Regions from separate parts of the Veillonella sp. HPA0037 genome, predicted to be linked through region 2. Evidence: riboswitches for the same ligand, from Rfam matches in the RefSeq annotation. Region 2 holds a riboswitch; the other holds the start of a gene.
The links. Region 2 has a riboswitch for cobalamin ahead of HMPREF1477_RS06665 (methylmalonyl-CoA mutase family protein). Riboswitches for the same ligand answer to the same signal wherever they lie in the genome.

Region 1: linked by a shared signal. The riboswitch ahead of nikB (nickel ABC transporter permease) and the one ahead of HMPREF1477_RS06665 (methylmalonyl-CoA mutase family protein) in region 2 are both predicted to bind cobalamin.

Annotation. Positions count from the first base shown of each region.
Region 1 is NZ_KE150483.1:1,714,078-1,724,124, reverse strand. It holds gene HMPREF1477_RS07705 (ABC transporter substrate-binding protein) at 1-1,211, opposite strand, end outside; gene nikC (nickel transporter permease) at 1,298-2,119, opposite strand; gene nikB (nickel ABC transporter permease) at 2,119-3,057, opposite strand; cobalamin riboswitch at 3,226-3,414, opposite strand; gene potE (putrescine-ornithine antiporter) at 3,715-5,046, opposite strand; gene argH (argininosuccinate lyase) at 5,495-6,922, opposite strand; gene HMPREF1477_RS07680 (argininosuccinate synthase) at 6,922-8,133, opposite strand; gene HMPREF1477_RS07675 (transglycosylase domain-containing protein) at 8,394-9,194, opposite strand; gene HMPREF1477_RS07670 (metal-sensing transcriptional repressor) at 9,397-9,675, shown strand; gene HMPREF1477_RS07665 (HPr family phosphocarrier protein) at 9,721-9,981, opposite strand.
Region 2 is NZ_KE150483.1:1,467,449-1,477,495, forward strand. It holds gene HMPREF1477_RS06655 (DUF3829 domain-containing protein) at 1-562, shown strand, start outside; gene rarD (EamA family transporter RarD) at 664-1,560, opposite strand; cobalamin riboswitch at 1,763-1,939, shown strand; gene HMPREF1477_RS06665 (methylmalonyl-CoA mutase family protein) at 2,222-4,384, shown strand; gene scpA (methylmalonyl-CoA mutase) at 4,389-6,578, shown strand; gene meaB (methylmalonyl Co-A mutase-associated GTPase MeaB) at 6,571-7,815, shown strand; gene HMPREF1477_RS06680 (DUF3829 domain-containing protein) at 7,995-8,885, shown strand; gene HMPREF1477_RS06685 (MotA/TolQ/ExbB proton channel family protein) at 9,204-9,809, shown strand; gene HMPREF1477_RS06690 (biopolymer transporter ExbD) at 9,806-10,047, shown strand, end outside.

The DNA.
Region 1 (10,047 bases), 250 kb from region 2:
ATTTTATCAATCAAGTTATAGTCAACTGTTTTGATTTTCATATCGATACCAACTTTTTTTAGGTCTGCTTGAACAGCTTCGGCATAAAGTGGTAATTCTGCACGAGAGTTATATACAACGAAGTTGAATGTCAATGGTTTGCCATCTTTATCAAGGATACCATCGCCATCAGTATCTTTCCAACCATCTTCTGCTAATAATTGTTTAGAACGTTCAGGATTATAGGCATTAGGATCTTTCAAATCTTTGAAACCATAGTCCATGGATGGTGGAATTGGAGCAGAACCAGGGATGAATGTGCCTTTTAACAATACATCAGCATAGTTTTTGCGGTCTGTTGCAGAGATAACTGCAGCACGTACTTTGTCATCACCAAGAACACCTTTTTGGTTAATACGAGCCAATACTACGCGAAGGGATGCAATTTCATCAACCTTGAACTTATCGTTATTTTGGAATAAGCCTATTTCCCCAGGACCGATGTTAACAGCCATATCAACATCACCAGATTGCAAGCTCATAGCACGCGTATTAGGATCGTCGATAGAAGGAATTTCAACAGTCTTGAATGGTACTGCACCATCCCAATAGTTTTCGTTGGCAACCATTTCAGCACGTTCTTTTGTGAAAGATTTTACTACATATGGGCCTGTACCGATAGGACCTTCTTTAGCAAAGTTACGACCATCTTTTTCAGATTGTACGTCAACAATTAGGAATACCGGATCCGCCAAAAGACCTGGCATATTAGGATATTCTTTATCTGTTTTGATAATTAATTGTTGGCCATTTGCTTCAATGGATTCATATTTAAAGAATGTTTTAGCATAGTTAGACTTTTCAAAAGAACGCTCAATAGAAGCTTTTACCGCTGCGGCATCAACTTTTTTACCATTAGAGAACTTCACTTTATCATTGATTGTGAAAGTCCATGTTTTATGGTCTGGAGATACTTCCCATTTGGATGCGATCCAAGGTTGAGATTTCATTTGCGCGTCGAATTTAGTCAATGTTTCGCCTACACCATAACGCATTACAACCCATGAAAAGAAGTTTTCTGTAGGATCTAATGAGGATGCGAAGTTAGTTACACCAACCTTTAACACATCCTTGTTATCAGCACCATTATTGGAGCCACAGCCAGCGATGAAGGAACCCATCATTACAATGCTAAGACCTGCTAAAAGAGCCTTTTTCCAAGATTTTTTCATTTAAAATCTCCTTATTAACACAATATACAAAGCTTATATATCATTATTATGCCGCAAAGGCCTAATAAAGATTCCAAAAACTAAGATTAACCTTGATTCTTAGGATCCACTACATCGCGTAGAGAATCAGACCAAAGATTGAATATGGATACTACGATTAAAATCGACAAACCAGGGAACGCCATGAGCCATGGGCTCGTTTGCAAGTATTGACGACCTTCATTAAGCATAAGACCCCATTCAGGTGTTGGTGGTTGCGCACCAAAACCAAGGAATGATAAACCGGCAACTTCAATCATAATAGCCCCAATATCAAGAGCCCCTGTGGTTACAACGAGTGGCAAAATATTAGGAATAATATGACGACGTAAAATCGTCCATGTAGAGGCCCCCATCATAACAGCAGCCGTTACATATTCTTCACCGCGTACTTTCAACGTCATAGAACGAACAAGTCGCGCATATTTAGCCCACCCTACAACCGATAATGCTAAGATGGTATTTACAATACTACCACCTAAGATACCGGCGATGGCAATGGCGAGCACTACCCCTGGGAAAGATAACATGATATCTGCCAAGCGCATAAGAACCATTTCAACCTTGCCACCAAAGTAACCTGCTACGGCACCGATGACTGTACCAATGCTCACCATAATCACTACGATGGATACACCCATGAACAAAGATAATTGAGTACCATAAATGATACGAGACAATACGTCACGGCCCAATTTGTCGGTACCAAACCAATGTTGAGTACTAGGTGCTTGTAATGCCTTGGACATATCCGATGAGAAAGCATCGCCCGGAGCAAGCCATGGTGCAAAGATAGCAATGAATACGATAACGAGCATCAATGCAGTGTAGAAAGAGAACAATTTATGTTTCTGAATAAATTCTTTCATTATGCTCTCTCCCTTTTCAATCTAGGGTCCAATAGAACATAGGATGCATCAACTAAAGCATTGATACACATGTATGCAATAGCAACCCATAACACAAAACCTTCAATCAATGGATAGTCACGCATAGTGATGGCGTAAATGGCCATATTCCCGAGGCCAGGCCAAGAGAATACCATTTCAACTACAGCTACACCACCTAATAACCAACCAATAAGAACACCTAAAATAGTGATCAATGGCAATACGGCATTAGGCAAAATGTGACCGAATAAAATCTTCATTTCGCTCACGCCACGAGCACGGGCACCGATAACGTAATCCTTTTGCATCTCTTCAAGGATAACGAGTCGAACTTGGCGCATGTATTTAGAGCCTACAACAACCGCTAATGTAACGGCTGGCAAAATAACACCTGTCGCTGTTACACGAGATGAAGCGATTGGAACTAAACCGAGCTTTAAGCCAAAAATGTAAATTAATACAAGGCCTAACCAGAATGACGGCATAGATACGCCTATAAAGGAAAGGCTTCTCAGTACATAGTCTATCCATTTATTCCGATTATACGCACTCAGTATACCTGCCGGTAATGCATAGAGAATCGTAAATACCAATGCGGTTCCTGACAATGCAAGCGTACCAGGTAATGCTTCTAACATGCGATCTACTACCGGTTTTTTAGCAGAGTAACTCACTCCTAAGTCACCTTGTGCTGCATTGACTACCCAGTTTGCATACTGTACGATAAACGGCTTATCCAAGCCTAATTGTGCTCGAGTTTCATCAATCATTTCTTGAGACACGATGGTATCCGCCGTTTCCAGTAGCATCGTAACTGGGTCCCCTGGAGCTAAATAGGTGAGACAAAATGTCAAAAATGTGATGCCAAACAAGGTAACAATAAATTGTCCTAATTGCTTGGCAAAGCGTTTGCCCATAGGCACCTCCTATACCCTTTTTAAATAAAACTACATAATAGTGAATAAACATAGATACACATAATGAGTAAACATATAATATGATTCCGTGTAATAAAATTTATGAAATAACCATAAAAAAAGATTAGCCTACCTGACTAACCTAAATTAAAACACCGTGTTCTAGCACAATGTTCCTCAAGATTGAGCAGGCTTTCTGACTTTTGACTCATCACAATATTTCTGCCTTCCCAGTTTCCCAGTGACCCTAATACGAAATATCGCTCCTCATTACAGCTATTTTCATAGTATAGGATTTACACCCATTTTCCTCTTTTTACGCTCGGTAAAACCGACACTCAGTTTATTCACTTTTATTAATTATAAATATACTATATTTATAATTCTCCAACAATACATATACCCCTTAGTGTATATTCGTCAATCAATCATAATTATTCATAAAAACAATATTCATTATTATTTACATGCATTACTTCGTATATTGTGCCCCCATTTCTTGAAATAATTGCTTTATTTACTTTTCTTTTCTGTATATAACGTATATATTTACATTTGTATTTTGATTTAATTTACATATAAAACATTTTGCTATGCATATAACCAAAAGAGGCTATCACCGAAGTGACAGCCTCTATAAGACGAGAGAGTATTCAATTAATCGATACTTTGTTGGAATCGTTGTGCACGATACGCTACCCAACCTTTGCGTATCATATAAATGCAAATGCCAATAGTTACTGCAACAGCACTACCGAGCATGGCATCAACACCGCACGCATATACTGCGTATAAACAGTATAAAACACCTGCAACAGCAACGAAATAGAAACGATCAATACGACGTTTTTCCAATCCAGACATGTGCATCATAGTTGGTACTGCAATAATGCAGAGAATATAAGGCACTACATTAGTTACAACCGCAAGGTTTACCAATGTCGCGAATTGATCGCGTAAAGAATCATTTGCTGTGAACAATGTAAGAATTGTTTCAATCGCTAATAAGATAAATACGCCACGCACAGGTGCATCCTTGCTGTTTACACGAGCAAACACCTTAGGGAAATAACCTGCCTCTGCTGCATTCTTGAATACGCGAGACAATGTAAATTGCCAGCAAAGTAAAGCACCACAGCAAGAGATAATCATGAGCGCCATGATAACATTTGCAATTGTGTCATTAAACATGTATGCAAATGTGAGACCAAATGGTGCATTGGAATTAAGTAATTCTGTGTTAGGCACGATACCGGCCATAACATTCGTGGACAAGATGTAAATCACCGCCACTGCTAATGTACCTGCAAATGTTGCAATTGGCACGTTTTTCTTTGGATTTTCTACAGCATCTGCATTTGCTGCTGCAGATTCAAACCCTAGGAATCCCCACAATGTTAAAGCAATAGATTCTTTAATTGCTTCAAAAAACGGCAAGTCGTTTGGATTCCATGCCGCCAAATACGTATCTGGGCTAAACCAGAACCAACCAATTGTACCAATAAGTAATACTGGCACAATACAGCCCCAAATAGTAATATTGCTGAGCTGACCTGTAAAGCGGTTTCCTCTAAAGTTCAAAATCGCTGCAAACCATAACAAGACAATCGTTACTTGACTTGTTTGCGTTGCATTTAGATCAACACCAAAGAATTCTGAGCCATAGCCAACTGCGGAAACTGCAATCGCTATATTAGCAATGATGAGAGATATGCTGTAAGCATAGCTCGCCATAAAATGTCCAGTCTTACCGAAGCGGTGTTCTGCATAACCGCCCATGCCTCCTTTAATTTGAGAGAACATACCCGCTTGAGCAAAAATATACGCTAGCAAAAGCGCACCCACAGCCGTCACGAGCCAAGATAACACTGAAATAGTACCAACTTGAGCCAAATTGGTTGGTAACATAATGATCCCAGCTCCTAGCATATTGGCTGCTACCATTGTGGTTAGCTGGAATACAGACATTTTTTTAGCGGTGGTTTTCATGTATCAATCCCCTTTCGTAAGGTGAATTTTTTCTCGTCCATAATTCACGTAACTATATTAAAACCGCTAAGTACATTCAGTTCCTGCTGTAATGGGCGGGAATGTGAAGGTACCGTTTTCATTTGTTTTTCGAATTAATAATAACACCATAGATGGTAAATTAAAAGTATTTTATTAGTGGACAAAGCATATTACACGAATTGAATAAAAATATAGTAATTATATATTATTTTTGATTAGAAACGATATGATGAATGTAAAAGTATCATTTTCTTTTAGTTTAATCAATTAAATGTGCTGAAAATCACTATCTATTCAGATTATAGTGTTGTGCCACAAGACCATTATCCGCCATGAGTCCACCCAATATAGACAAAAATTGACCCCACCTAAAGGTGGAGTCAATTTTATAAACTAAGAAAGCATCTATGATTCTAATAAAAAGGAATTACTCTTGTACAGAGTTTACGATAGATTTCCAGCTATCGATTTGTGCTTCTTCATTAGCAATGATTTGCTTCCCATTATTACGTTGTCTTTCCACACATTCTGGAGCCGTACCAGAATAGTTATTACGGCCAGCTATGCAAGCTTCGATGGAAATGGCATCAAGGATATCTGCATCAAAATGATCGGATATAGCTTTAAACTCCTCAACGGATAAATCAAGTAATACGCAACCTTTTTCAATGCAATGATGTACAGCATTACCTACGATTTCATGAGCTTCACGGAATGGAACGCCTTTTTTCGCAAGGTAATCGGCCATATCTGTAGCATTCGAGAAATCATCATCGAGGACAGCTTTCATATGCGCCCCATTGACCTTCATGCCGCGAATCATAGCCGCATTAATAGACAATGCAAAGTGCACTGTATCGATAGCATCAAAAATGCCCTCTTTATCCTCTTGCATATCTTTATTATATGTAAGTGGCAAGCCTTTTAATGTAGTTAATAAACCTAACAAGTGGCCATAGGTACGACCTGTTTTACCACGAACGAGTTCACATACGTCAGGATTTTTCTTTTGTGGCATGATGCTAGAGCCTGTGCAGTGAGCATCATCAAGTTCAATAAAATTAAACTCATTGGTAGACCACAAAATTAATTCTTCACTAAGACGACTCAAGTGCATCATCACAAGAGATGCAAAGGATAAGAATTCAACTACATAATCACGGTCGGATACAGCATCCATACTGTTTTCGTAAATACGGGAGAAGCCGAGTAGCTTTTGTGTATAGGTTTGATCAATACCGTACGTAGAACCAGCTAAGGCCCCTGCACCAAGTGGCATGATGTCTGCGTGTTTGAAGACCATCAACAAACGGTCAAAGTCGCGTTCTAGCATAGAGAAGTATGCCATCATATGATGACCGAACAATACAGGTTGTGCCCGTTGTAAATGCGTATAGCCGGGCATGATAACATCGCTGTATTTTTCAGCCGTTTCAATGAGGGCTTTTTGCATATCTACGATGAGCTCGCCCATTTCTACTACGGCTTTACGCACGTACATGTGCAAATCTACTGCGCATTGGTCATTACGGCTACGGCCTGTATGTAAACGACCACCTGCTTCACCAATATCATCGGTTAGGCGCTTTTCAATATTCATATGAATATCTTCAAGAGCCACGGAGAATGGGAACTCACCTTTATCGATTTGGCCTTTAATCTTTGTTAAGCCCGCTACAATAGCGTCCCGATCTGCGTCGGAGATAATATTTTGTTTTGCCAGCATTGTCGCATGTGCTTTACTACCTGCAATATCTTCGGCGTACATTCTAGCATCAAAAGCGATAGAGGATGTAAAATCCTCTACCGCTTTATCAGTGCCTTTTGTGAAACGCCCGCCCCACAATTTAGCCATTATTTACCTGCCTTTTCTTTCATTAATGCATTAATTTTAAGAGGTAAACCGAACAAGTTGATGAAACCAGCCGCATCAGCTTGGTTGTATACATCATCTTCTTCGAATGTTACGAAATCTTCGCTGTACAAGGAGTATGGAGAAGTTGCACCAGCAGAAATAATGTTGCCTTTGTACAATTTAAGTTTTACTTCACCAGTTACAGTTTTTTGAGTTTCATCAACGAATGCTTGCAAAGCATTCATCAATGGTGCGAACCACATGCCATCATATACGAGTTCAGCGTATTTGTTAGCAATGAGTTCTTTGTAGTGGTATGTAGCTCTGTCGAGGCAAAGGTATTCAAGTTCTCTGTGAGCATACATGATGATAGATCCACCTGGGTTTTCATAAACGCCACGAGATTTCATACCAACTAATCTATTTTCAACGATATCTACAACGCCTACACCATAGTGTGCGCCGATTTCGTTGAGTTTTTCCAATAATTGAAGAGGAGTGCCTTCTTGACCGTCAACGGCTACCGGTACGCCTTCTTTGAAAGTAACAGTTACATAACCAGCTTCATCAGGAGCTTGTTCAGGTGTATGTGTTACTAAATATACATCATCTTTAGGTGCATTTGCTGGATTTTCAAGATCGCCACCTTCATGGGACAAATGCCATACGTTTTGGTCCATGGAGTATGGATGTGATTTAGTTGCTACAACTGGAATGTCGTGTTTAGCAGCATATTCCATGCAATCTGTTCTAGATTTCAAATCCCATTCTCTCCAAGGAGCGATGATTTTCATGTTAGGTGCTAATGCTTTAATAGCCAATTCAAAACGAACTTGGTCATTACCTTTACCAGTCGCACCGTGAGCGATGGCATCAGCGCCTTCTTTTTTAGCGATATCTACAAGAATTTTGCCAATCAAAGGTCTAGCAAAGGATGTACCTAAAAGATATTTACCTTCGTAAACAGCACCTGCTTTTACTGTTGGCCATACATAATCTTTTACGAAATCTTCTTTAGCATCAACGATGTACGCTTTAGATGCACCGGATTTGATTGCTTTTTTCTCAACTGCATCATAATCCTCAGGTTGACCTAAGTCTACGCATACAGCGATAACTTCAGCGCCATAGTTTTCTTTTAACCAAGGAATGATAACGGATGTGTCTAAACCACCAGAATATGCGAGTACTACTTTATTTGCTTTACCCATGATAACACCTCATAAACTAAATTATACTAGGTATGATTCATACCATTTATTATTATACTACGAATTCATTATGAATTCTTCATGTCTTATCGACTACAGATGTTAGTATATCACTGCATATTTATAAATGCAAGCAGAAATTTTATTCAATTATATAATATATTTCGTTTACGAACAATATATGTAAATAAAAACAATCATGATGCAAGTACGTATAGCACCATGATTGTTTTCTATGTAGTGTCATATTAAAGTGTATATTATTTTATACCAAGGTCCTGCTTATATGCATAATCTGCCTCAGCTTGAGATATCATGCCTTGATCTACCATTTGCGCAAGAACTAATTTCTGTCGAGCTTTTGCTCCTTTGTAGTTTTCATAAGGGTCCAAATAGGATGGTGCATTTGGTAAAGCCGCTAGCATGGCACATTGGCCTAAGGTCAAACGACTAGGACTGGTACCAAAGTACCCTTCGGCGGCTTCTTTTATACCATAATAATTATGTCCATAATAGACCGTATTCAAATACATGGTTAAAATTTCATCTTTACTATAGTAATGCTCCATCTCTACTGCTAGAATGGCTTCTTCCGCTTTACGCGACATCGTCCGTTTAGACGATAGAAATAGATTTTTTACCAATTGTTGTGTGATAGTACTACCACCCTCAACGGTTTCACCAGCAACGCTGTTAACATAAAAAGCGCGTGTTACACCGAGCACATCAATAGCACCATGCTTGTAATAGCGTTTATCTTCAATGGCCACAAGAGCACGTTTCGCATTGTCTGGAATGTTTTCAGATTTCACCCATTTATCCCTTGGCACACGTTGATGAAGCGCGGCTTCAACCTTTTCTCGGAAGGTAAAAATACGATGCATGCGTTCCCACCGACTTAATGTATCTTCATTTTCTTCAATTGTCTGTTCTACAGTTGTATGAGCCTTACTAACGCGATTTGTTCCTTGATAGCTTTGATATGTATCATATACATATATAGCCCCTAGCACTATGCAAATGATAAGAACTAATCGGCGCACTATTCGAAATATAAACATAGATTCACCTATATCTACCTTACAGCAGACTTCTAAGTATATAAACTTTCACTAATAACATCCCTATAATACAACTATCATATATTGATTGTATTGTATCATAAGTTATCTATTTTTAGCATACTTGTATGTATTGTATTTGTTAACCATATTGTCGTATAATAGATAAGATGATGAAGCATGCCCAAATTGGAGGAGTATTATGAAACAGTGTATGGATTCAGACAATCTACATCGTCGATTGCGTAAAATTTTAGGTCAAGTGCAAGCTATTGATCGAATGATTGAAGAAGACATTCCTTGTGAAGATGTACTAGCCCAAATCAATGCAGCCAAATCCGCGTTGCATAAGGTTGGCCAAGTGGTCCTCGAAGGACATATCAACCATTGTGTACGCGATGGTATACAACATGGTGATGTAGATAAAACAATTAATGACTTTACAGTTGCTGTAGAGCGCTTTGCCAATATGGGAAAATAAAAAGAGGCAATATCCTAATGATTAGGGTATTGCCTCTTTTGCGTATTAGTCGTGGTTCGTTGTTAAGAACTCGCTAAGTGCTGCTAATGCATCATCTTCATCAGCACCATCAGCAGTTAATACTACGGATGTGCCTTTTGTTGCACCCAATGTTAATACAGTCAAAATGGATTTAGCATCTGCGGTTTTACCATTTGCTGCGATTGTCAATTTGGACGCAAATTTTGCAGCCAATTGTGTAAATGCAGTCGCTGGACGAGCATGTAAACCAGATTCGTTTGTGATTTCTACTGTTACTTCTTTCATGAGTTACCTCTTTCTACTCAGCGTGCTAACACGCCTTATACCTTTGCTTATTAATATAGGTATTGT
Region 2 (10,047 bases):
TTATGATGAAATGAAGGAGCCCCTAGATAAGTTGCTTTCAAAATTGAATGAAATCACACCGGTAGCGGAAGAACTGGATGCATACTATAAATCTAAAGGATACACCACAGATAACTATGCTAAGGAACAGCAATTAGGTCCAAAGTATGTACAGTTGTATGAGCAATTTGTGCCTATCTATGCAGATTTTGATAATTTAATGCATAAAATCAACCTTGATCGATTACAACAGCGGTTACAAGAATTGCGCGATGCAGGTAAGAAAAATGCAGCCGCAGCACAAGAGGTTCATTTGAGACTTACCGCTGTTCTTGAAAAGTTAGATAGTGAAAAACAACCGGATGTGAATGCCATGAATCAAGAGTTACAAGCTATCGGCGATTTGTCTAATGGCATTACTAACTCTAACTATGATACGGTTAAGACCTCTGTAAACTCTACAATCGGCGCTATCCGCACTTATATGGGTTCAAAACAAGATAAGGACTATAATCGTATGGTTGAGACTTATAACCATTATATTTCTAATATGAATACGACCAATATGAATGAATTAGATTAATAAAATCTAAGTTTATATTACGTTAGACACGTGTAAAACGAACACATAAAAAGCTGTAGTAAATGAGAATTTCATTTGCTACAGCTTTTTTGTAATGTATTCTATTTTTTTATCTTAATACGTGTCGTCATTTGATTGGATAGGGTAAACAATACGAGTGCCACCCAGATGCAGCCGAAGGCTATGAGTTGGGCTGTACCAAAGCTTTCACCAAAGTAGAAGATGGCCAAGAAGAAGCCCATGGTAGGAGATAGGTATTGTAAAAAGCCGAGTATATTTAGTGGCAATAGGCGGGCACCGTATGAAAAGAGGATGAGCGGAATCGATGTGGTAAGGCCAGCGCCGATGAGGAGGAGACCGGTCGGCGTTAGGTTTTCGATAAAGGTCCACGAGGTGGTGTCTATAGCCGTTAAATACCATAATGCTATCGGTGTGATGAGCCATGCCTCGAAGGCGATGCTCGAAAATGGATGGATGGTGAGTCGTTTCTTAACGGCGCCGTAGAGGCTAAAGGATACGGCTAGGACGATAGAGACAATGGGTAATGTACCTAGTTGAACAGTCATGATAGCCACGCCCAAGATTGCAATGGCGATACTTAGTTTTTGTGGCCACAGCAAGGATTCTTTGTAAATTAAAATACCGAGCAATACGTTGAGTAAGGGATTGATGTAATACCCCAAACTCGTGTCGAGTACGTGCTGATTTGTTACGGCCCAAATGTAGGTGAACCAGTTGATGCTAATAAGTATAGCAGCCAGTAATAGTAGGCCTAATTGCGTAAGATGGGTGCGTAAAATTTGTATGTCCATACGCAGTTGTTGGCGCCCTGTGGCGATGACGAGGAAGAACATCCAAAATCCGGACCAGATGATGCGATGCGATAATACGGAAAAGGATGATACTTGGTTTAAAAGCGCCCAATAGAGGGGCAGCAAACCCCAAATTAAACAGCACAACAATGTAGTGCTGAGACCTTTTTTGTTTATTTCGTTCATAATACGACCTCCCACTAGTAGAATTATTATAACATGGTGGTAGTATAGCGGTAGCGAATTATAGAGGTAATTTCTCTAAATTGTACCTATGCATTTTTATCATTCTATATATGCGTTAGTTATAACTTTAAATTTGCTACTTATGATTAACTGTTATGTTCATTGACTTTGTGCATATTTTTACACTATATTGGACTTAGAACAACGAATATAGAGAATAGGTGTCGCAAGACTTAATAGAGAAATCGGTACAAGCCGATGCGGTCCCGCCACTGTAAGGACGAGCCTGCTTTCATACATGTCACTGGAGCAATCTGGGAAGGCGAAAGCAAGGTGTTGAGCCCGAGCCAGGAGAACTGCCTATTTGATAATCACCGTTATGTACCTACGAGCGATAGGAAGGGGATTGAGGTATACTTTTTACAATAGTTTTAGTGTACCATTCAATATGTAACCTAACGTGTCACTCTCGGGTGGCACGTTTTTTTAATTGCCACGCTAGAGGGTCGTTCATATATGGCATAGGCTTAATAGTTTGACTGGAGATTCATCATCATGATGGACATATATTTGGCACCTATGTAACTCATATACGAAGCAACTCACTGGTACGGTGCGCTGTTCCCCCTGTATGGTTTCAAGTTGAAAAGGAGGCACATATATGTCTGACAAAAAGACTTCAAAGGACACTGAACGCGATTTACTGGCGCCTGTATCCTTTGATGAGTTTGAGAAACCTACGTATGAACGATGGCAGGCTGAAGTTGAAAAGGCGTTAAAAGGTGGCGATTTCCATAAAAAAATGTTCACCAAAACCTATGAAGGTATTACGTTACAACCTATCTATACACCTGCATTGCATCAGGAAAAGATTCCAAAGGGCGTTTATCCTGGCGCTGGCGAGTTCCTACGTGGCACGAAAGCAAGCGGCTATATCAAAGATTCTTGGGGTGTATCTCAATATGTTGATGAATCCTTACCGAAGGATGCCAATCATGCAAGTTTATACGAAATTGTGAAAGGCGGAACCATTCACAACATTCGTCTTGATGAAGCAACACGCCATGATCAAGATGTGCAAGTAGGCGCATCTGTTGGTGTAGGCGGCACATCCTTGTATACGATGGCCGATTGCAGTCAATTAATTGAACGATTTAATCTTAAGGAAAATCCTTTATACATTGAAACTGGCGCATCTGCAGCGATTTTGCTCGGTATGTTGTCGGCTACTGTGAAAGCTTCTAAAAAGCAAACATCCGATTTGAAAGGTCTCGTTGGTGCAGATCCTATCGGCGTGTGGGCTAAAGACGGTGCATTGCATATGTCTTTAGATACTGCTTTTGATGAAATGGCACATACTGTTGTATGGGCCAAGGATCAAGCACCTGAGCTTAAAACAGTGCTCGTATCCGGTGATGTATACGCTAATGGCGGTGCTAATGATGTGCAAGAGGTTGCCTATGCATTGGCAACAGCTGTTTGCTACGTGCGGCAATTGGCACAACGCAACATCGATATTCATACCATTGCTAAGAGCATGATGTTTACATTCTCCTTGGGTGCAAACTTCTTCATGGAAATTGCTAAATTGCGTGCGTTGCGCGTGCTTTGGGCTCGCATTATGGAGGCCTTCGGCGCTGGTGAAAGCGACCGTGCCGTTCATGTACACGGTAGAACATCTGCTTTCACAAAAACCGTATACGACCCATATGTAAACTTGTTGCGTAATACAACACAAGCATTCTCTGGTGTTGTAGGTGGCCTCAATAGTCTTGAAGTTTCTCCATTTGATCAACCAATTCGCAAATCCGATGAATTCTCTCGTCGTATTGCCCGTAACATTCAAGTTATGTTACAAACTGAATTCGAATTGCGTCAACCAGTTGACCCTGTAGGTGGTTCTTGGTATGTAGAAACATTGGCAGCTGAACTATGCGAAAAAATTTGGGATGAATTCCAAACTATCGAGTCTAAAGGTGGCATTATAGCTGCCTTGAAGGAAGGTTATCCTCAAGCGCAAGTTAAAACAATTCTTAATGAACGCTTTAAAAACCTTGCATTCCGTAAGGATGTAGCGGTTGGTAATAATATGTACGCTAATATGACGGAAGAATTGCTTGATCCAAAACCTGAAAATCAAGAAACATTGCGTCAAAAACGGGTAGCTCATCTTGAAGAATACTTGGCTGGTGCAGATCAAGATGCTCTTGTAAAAGCACAAGCTACGTTAGAAGCAAGCACAACAGAACCAGGTGCATTGATTGGCCTTATCGAATTGGGTGCATTACACAAAATGACAATTCGCCAAATTCGCAGTGCTTTAGAGGCGGGCGATATTTCCTCTGAAACTATCGAACCAATTACTGCACATCGCTGGACGGAACAATTTGAAGCCCTTCGTATGCGTACGGAAAATTATAAACAACGCACAAAAGATAATGTGAAGGTATTCTTGGCTAATATGGGCCCTATTCCTCAACATAAACCTCGTGCGGACTTCTCCACAGGCTTCTTTGAAGTAGCGGCATTCGAAGTAATCAAAAATGATGGTCATGAAACAACGGCTGATGCGGCTAAAGCGGCTCGTGAAAGTGGCGCCGATGTGGTAGTTATCTGTTCTACAGATGATACGTATCCTGAATTGGTTCCACCACTTGCGAAAGAATTGAAAGAAACTATGCCGAATGTAACGGTTATTTTGGCAGGGGCACCTTCTAAGGACCTAGAGCCTGTATATCGTGAAGCCGGTGTAGATGATTTCATCTCTGTTCGCGCAAACTGCTACGCTATTTTAAATACGTTACAAGATAAGAAAGGGATGTGAGCTCATGTTTAAAAATCCAGACTTCTCCTCTCTTGGCTTGGGATCTCAGTCTGCCACATCGCGCGATGCATGGCTTGCTGAACTTAAAAAAGAAACAGGAAAAAGCTTTGAAGACTTATATAACACGACAATGGAGCAAATCCAATTAAAACCTCTCTATACAGAGATGGATTATGAAGGGATGACACACCTTGACTATATGGCTGGTGTACCTCCATTCTTGCGTGGACCTTATTCCACAATGTACGTAACTCGTCCTTGGACAGTGCGTCAGTACGCTGGTTTCTCTACAGCCGAAGAATCCAATGCGTTCTATCGTCGTAACTTGGCAGCAGGCCAAAAAGGTTTGTCTATTGCCTTTGACCTTGCTACTCACCGTGGTTATGACTCCGACCATCCTCGCGTAGTGGGCGACGTTGGTAAAGCGGGCGTTGCGGTAGACTCCATCCTCGATATGGAAATTCTATTTTCCGGTATCCCTCTTGACCAAATGTCCGTATCCATGACAATGAACGGCGCCGTATTGCCTGTTATGGCGTTCTACATCCTAGCTGGTGAAGAACAAGGTGTTGATAAAAAGGTTATGGCCGGTACAATCCAAAATGATATCTTGAAAGAGTTCATGGTACGTAATACCTATATTTACCCTCCAGCTACGTCCATGCGCATCATCGGTGATATCTTTGCCTATACATCCCAGTACATGCCTAAATTCAACAGTATCTCTATTTCTGGCTACCATATGCAAGAAGCGGGCGCTACTGCAGATATCGAATTAGGTTACACATTGGCTGACGGCCTTGAATACATCCGTACCGGTGTCAATGCAGGCCTTCACGTAGATAAATTCGCACCTCGTTTGTCCTTCTTCTGGGCAATCGGTAAAAACTACTTCATGGAAGTAGCGAAAATGCGTGCAGCGCGTATGTTGTGGGCTAAGATTATTAAGAGCTTCGGTTCTGAAAATCCAAAATCAATGGCACTTCGTACACATAGTCAAACATCTGGTTGGTCTTTAACAGAACAAGATCCATTCAATAACGTAGCTCGTACATGTATGGAAGCAATGGGCGCTGCATTGGGCCATACGCAATCCCTACATACAAATGCGCTTGACGAAGCCATTGCATTGCCTACGGACTTCTCTGCTCGTATTGCTCGTAATACTCAACTTTATATTCAAGACGAAACTAAGGTATGTAAAGTTATCGACCCATGGGGCGGTTCCTATTATGTAGAAGCCTTGACTGATGAATTGATCCGTCGTGCTTGGGGTCATATCCAAGAAATCGAATCCCTTGGTGGTATGGCGAAAGCGATTGATACTGGTCTTCCTAAGATGCGTATCGAAGAAGCGGCAGCTCGTCGCCAAGCTCGTATCGACTCTGGCCGTGAAGCAATTATTGGTATCAATAAATATCGTCTAGATAAAGAAGATCCATTGGATATCTTAGACGTAGATAATACGGCTGTACGAGAAGCGCAAATCCGTCGTCTCGAACAATTGCGTGCTAACCGTGACGAAGATAAGGTTCAATCCTGCCTCGAAGCGATTACAAATGCTACAGAATCTGGGGAAGGCAACTTGCTTGCCCTTGCACTTGAAGCAGCTCGTGCTCGTGCATCTTTGGGTGAAATTTCCTTTGCTGTTGAAAAGGTTTGTGGCCGTCATAAAGCAGTTATTCGCTCTATTTCTGGCGTATACTCCAGCGAATATGAAGATGATGATGTCATCAAAGAAGTTCGCCAAATGGCAGATGATTTCGAAGAACTCGAAGGTCGTCGTCCTCGTATCATGATTGCTAAGATGGGTCAAGACGGTCATGACCGCGGTGCCAAAGTTATCGCTACATCCTTCGCGGATATGGGCTTTGACGTGGATATCGGACCTTTGTTCCAAACTCCAGAAGAAACAGCACAAGATGCGGTGGATAATGACGTTCACATCGTTGGCTTCAGTTCTCTTGCAGCTGGTCACAAAACATTGTTACCTCAACTTGTAGAAGAACTCAAGAAACGTGGTCGTGGAGATATTTTGGTTGCCATCGGTGGCGTAATCCCTGCTCAGGACTATGAATTCCTACGCGAACATGGCGCAGTGGCTATCTTTGGCCCTGGTACAGTTTTGCCAGTAGCGGCGAAAAAATTACTAGAAACATTGACTAGCCACGTTCAAGACGAAGGCAATGACTGATAATAAACGGCCTACTCCGGATGAATTGCGTAATGCACAAAGCGTTGCTGGTGACAGTAAAGCTCCCGAATTAGGTGTAAAAAACGCAAATGCCGAGGGTAGTACGTATCGTCCGGACTGGGTGCCAGAAGATGCGAAGAAAGATGATACTTTTGCGTGTCACGTGATGAAAGGCGTCAAGGAAATGCACGACGGCCTCTTGTCTAGCTCCGCTCATCTGGCTCCGTCTGTACGTCCCGTACAGCGGCGAAAGAAGTTAACTGTCGCTGATTATGTACGCGGTATCGAGCAGGGGGACCGCGTTATACTTTCACGGGCTATCACATTAGTAGAAAGTAATAATAAGGAACACTTTAAATTAGCTCAACAAGTATTACAAGCTATATTGCCACGCACAGGTAAGGCGTTGCGCATCGGTATTACTGGTGTGCCTGGGGCCGGTAAAAGTACATTTATTGAAGCCTTTGGTAATATGCTCATTGAAGCTGGTTACAAGGTTGCCGTACTTGCTGTAGACCCTACAAGCCAAGTCACAAAAGGCAGTATTTTGGGCGATAAAACGCGGATGGAAACGTTGACGAAGCATCCTGAAGCCTATATTCGTCCATCGCCGGCTGGTGGTACACTAGGCGGTGTAGCTCGTAAAAGTAGAGAAACAATGCTACTTTGCGAGGCTGCTGGATATGATATTATTCTTGTCGAAACCGTTGGGGTTGGGCAAAGTGAGGTTACCGTACGTTCTATGGTAGACTTCTTTATGCTCATCGTGCTTACTGGTGCAGGCGATGAATTGCAAGGCATTAAAAAAGGCGTTATGGAACTTGCCGATGCTATTGTAGTCAACAAGGCTGATGGGGATAACCTTAAGCGTGCTCTCATCGCTCGTAGCGATTACGATCGGATGCTACATTACATCCGTCCAGCTACGGAAAAATGGAAAACCCAAGCTTACACATGTTCAGCCGTTACGAAGGATGGTCTCGATGAATTGTGGGATGTAATCCAAGAATTTGCTGAACAAGGTAAAGAAAATGGCGTATTCTTAAAACGCCGTCAAGAACAATCCCTTCGTTGGGTACGCGATATGATTGACGAACACTTGCACAACCTATTCTTTAACAATGTAGTCATTCAAGGTCGTATGGGCGAAGTAGAAGCCGCAGTTTTAGATGGCGAAATGAGTGAATCACAAGCCGTCGAAGAATTAATAGGCGTCTTTGACAAGTCCTTAACATAATCTCTATACATACAGGCATAGTATCTATACTGCTATCGGTTTGTAATCGATAGGAAATGATAGGTACTATGCCTTTTTTCATGAAATGCATAAGTATGACTTTTGTAAAAATCATATTTAGTATATAATTTAGTTATAGATGTATACTTTATGGGTTATTTTAAAAGGAGAGATTTATTTTGAATCCATTAGCAAAAAAACTGACAACAGCAGTATTGTGTGTAACTGCTCTTACATCCCCATTATTCATGAGTGGCTGTAGTTTTTCTAAGATTGCCAATGGGGTGCAACAAGGCGCTCAAAAGGCATCGCAACAGGACATTAAAGTGTTCAATAACTATATCGAAGCGATTGGCGATTTTAATAGTTGGTCCGTACGCTTTGGATATGCTATCAATCCGTCCGTTCAAAAACTAAAAGAGGGGCAACATTTAACAAGCTTCATGGCACCACACTTTGATACCTTACAACAAAAGTTGCAAGCTGCTAAAGACGCTGGCGTACCATATGATGATATGAAGGAACCTTTAGACAACGTATTGGCTGTATTAAAGGATATTGTACCAGTAGCCAGTGAATTGGATACGTACTACCAAACTAATTCGTATCAAGCAGATAATTATGCTAAGGAACAACAATTAGGACCTAAATACGTTCAACTATATGATCAATTCTATGCAGCATATAATCAGCTAGACGCAGTAGTTCACAAACATAACACAGAAAATCAACAAGAACAGTTGAAAGAACTTAAAGATTCTGGTAAGAAAAATGCTGCGGCTGTTCAAGAAGTTCATTTACGCTTAACGGCTTTATTAGATGGCTTTGAAGAAGGCAAACAAATCGATGTAAATGCAGCTAACCAAGAGTTACAAGGCATTATGGATGTAGCTGGCACCGTTACGAGTCCAGAATATAACACTGCTAAGTCTCAATTAAATACAACGATTGGTAGAGTTCGTACATTCTTAGGTGACCAATCAGCTGATCATTACAATGATATGATTGAATCTTACAATCGCTTCATTGGCAGCATGAATCGCTTGGATATTAATAAACTTGATAAATAATATCTAGCTATGTACGAATCGATTCTGTGCCATTTATGAAAGCCTGCGCTTCATAGCGTGCACAATATAAATAGTACATATAAAAAATTCATACAAAGGTACATAAAATTGCACTAATAAGGGCTACATCAATTAGTATGTCTATTGATGTAGCCCTTTTTCTGTATTTTCTTATACTAGTTAAGATCTTTGTCAGATTGTATGCATCAACTAGTATATTTTTACTCATCTATCGTAAGCCTCATATGTTTTGATGTGTAAAAACGTGGTATAATTATTAGATAAGAGCCTAAAAGAGTGTGGGTTTTGGAGGTTAGTATGAGTAGCATTGCACATTTATTTGTAGCTGGTGGTTTCGTTATGTACCCACTCGTTATCTTTCTAGTTGTTACCCTAATGATTGGTATTGAGCGATTTTTTCTATACCGTAAATTCCGTAAGGACATGCGCCAATTCACGGCTGTCCTAAATAATCATCCAGGCTGGATTATGTTGCCAACCGTATTAGAACGAGATACACAAAATCTAGGTACTCTCTTTGCAAAGGCTTTGCGCAGTGCAAAAAATTACAATGGTTTAGAAAACCGTTTACAAGACTTGGTAGGCTATACCGATGAACGCTTAAAACGTGGCCTTGGGTGGCTTAGCATGATCGTTACCATGGCGCCGTTGCTTGGCTTGCTCGGTACCGTTCTTGGCATGATCCGCGCTTTTGCCGTTGTAGGTGGTGACATTGGGGCTCCAACCATCATAACAGGTGGTGTATCCGAAGCCTTGGTAGCTACTGCTACAGGCCTTACGGTGGCCATCATTGCTCTTGCCTTTCACAGCTATTGTGCAGCAAAGGTGAATGATTTTATCGTAGCCTTAGAACATGAATGTGGCAGCATTCTTGATGCGTACAACGAGGAACATGACCTATGAGACGTCGTACATTAGGAGTGAAAAAAGAACCGACCATCATGATCATCCCTATGATTGATATCGTATTTTTTCTATTGGTATTCTTCATGGTCGGCACTTTATACATGAATACGGAGCAACAAATCCCGTTAAATTTACCATCCACATCGACTTCGACGGCTAAATCCATTGAACCGATTATCATTACTCTCACCACATCGCATAAACTCTATATCGATAACCGCGAAATTTCTGCGGA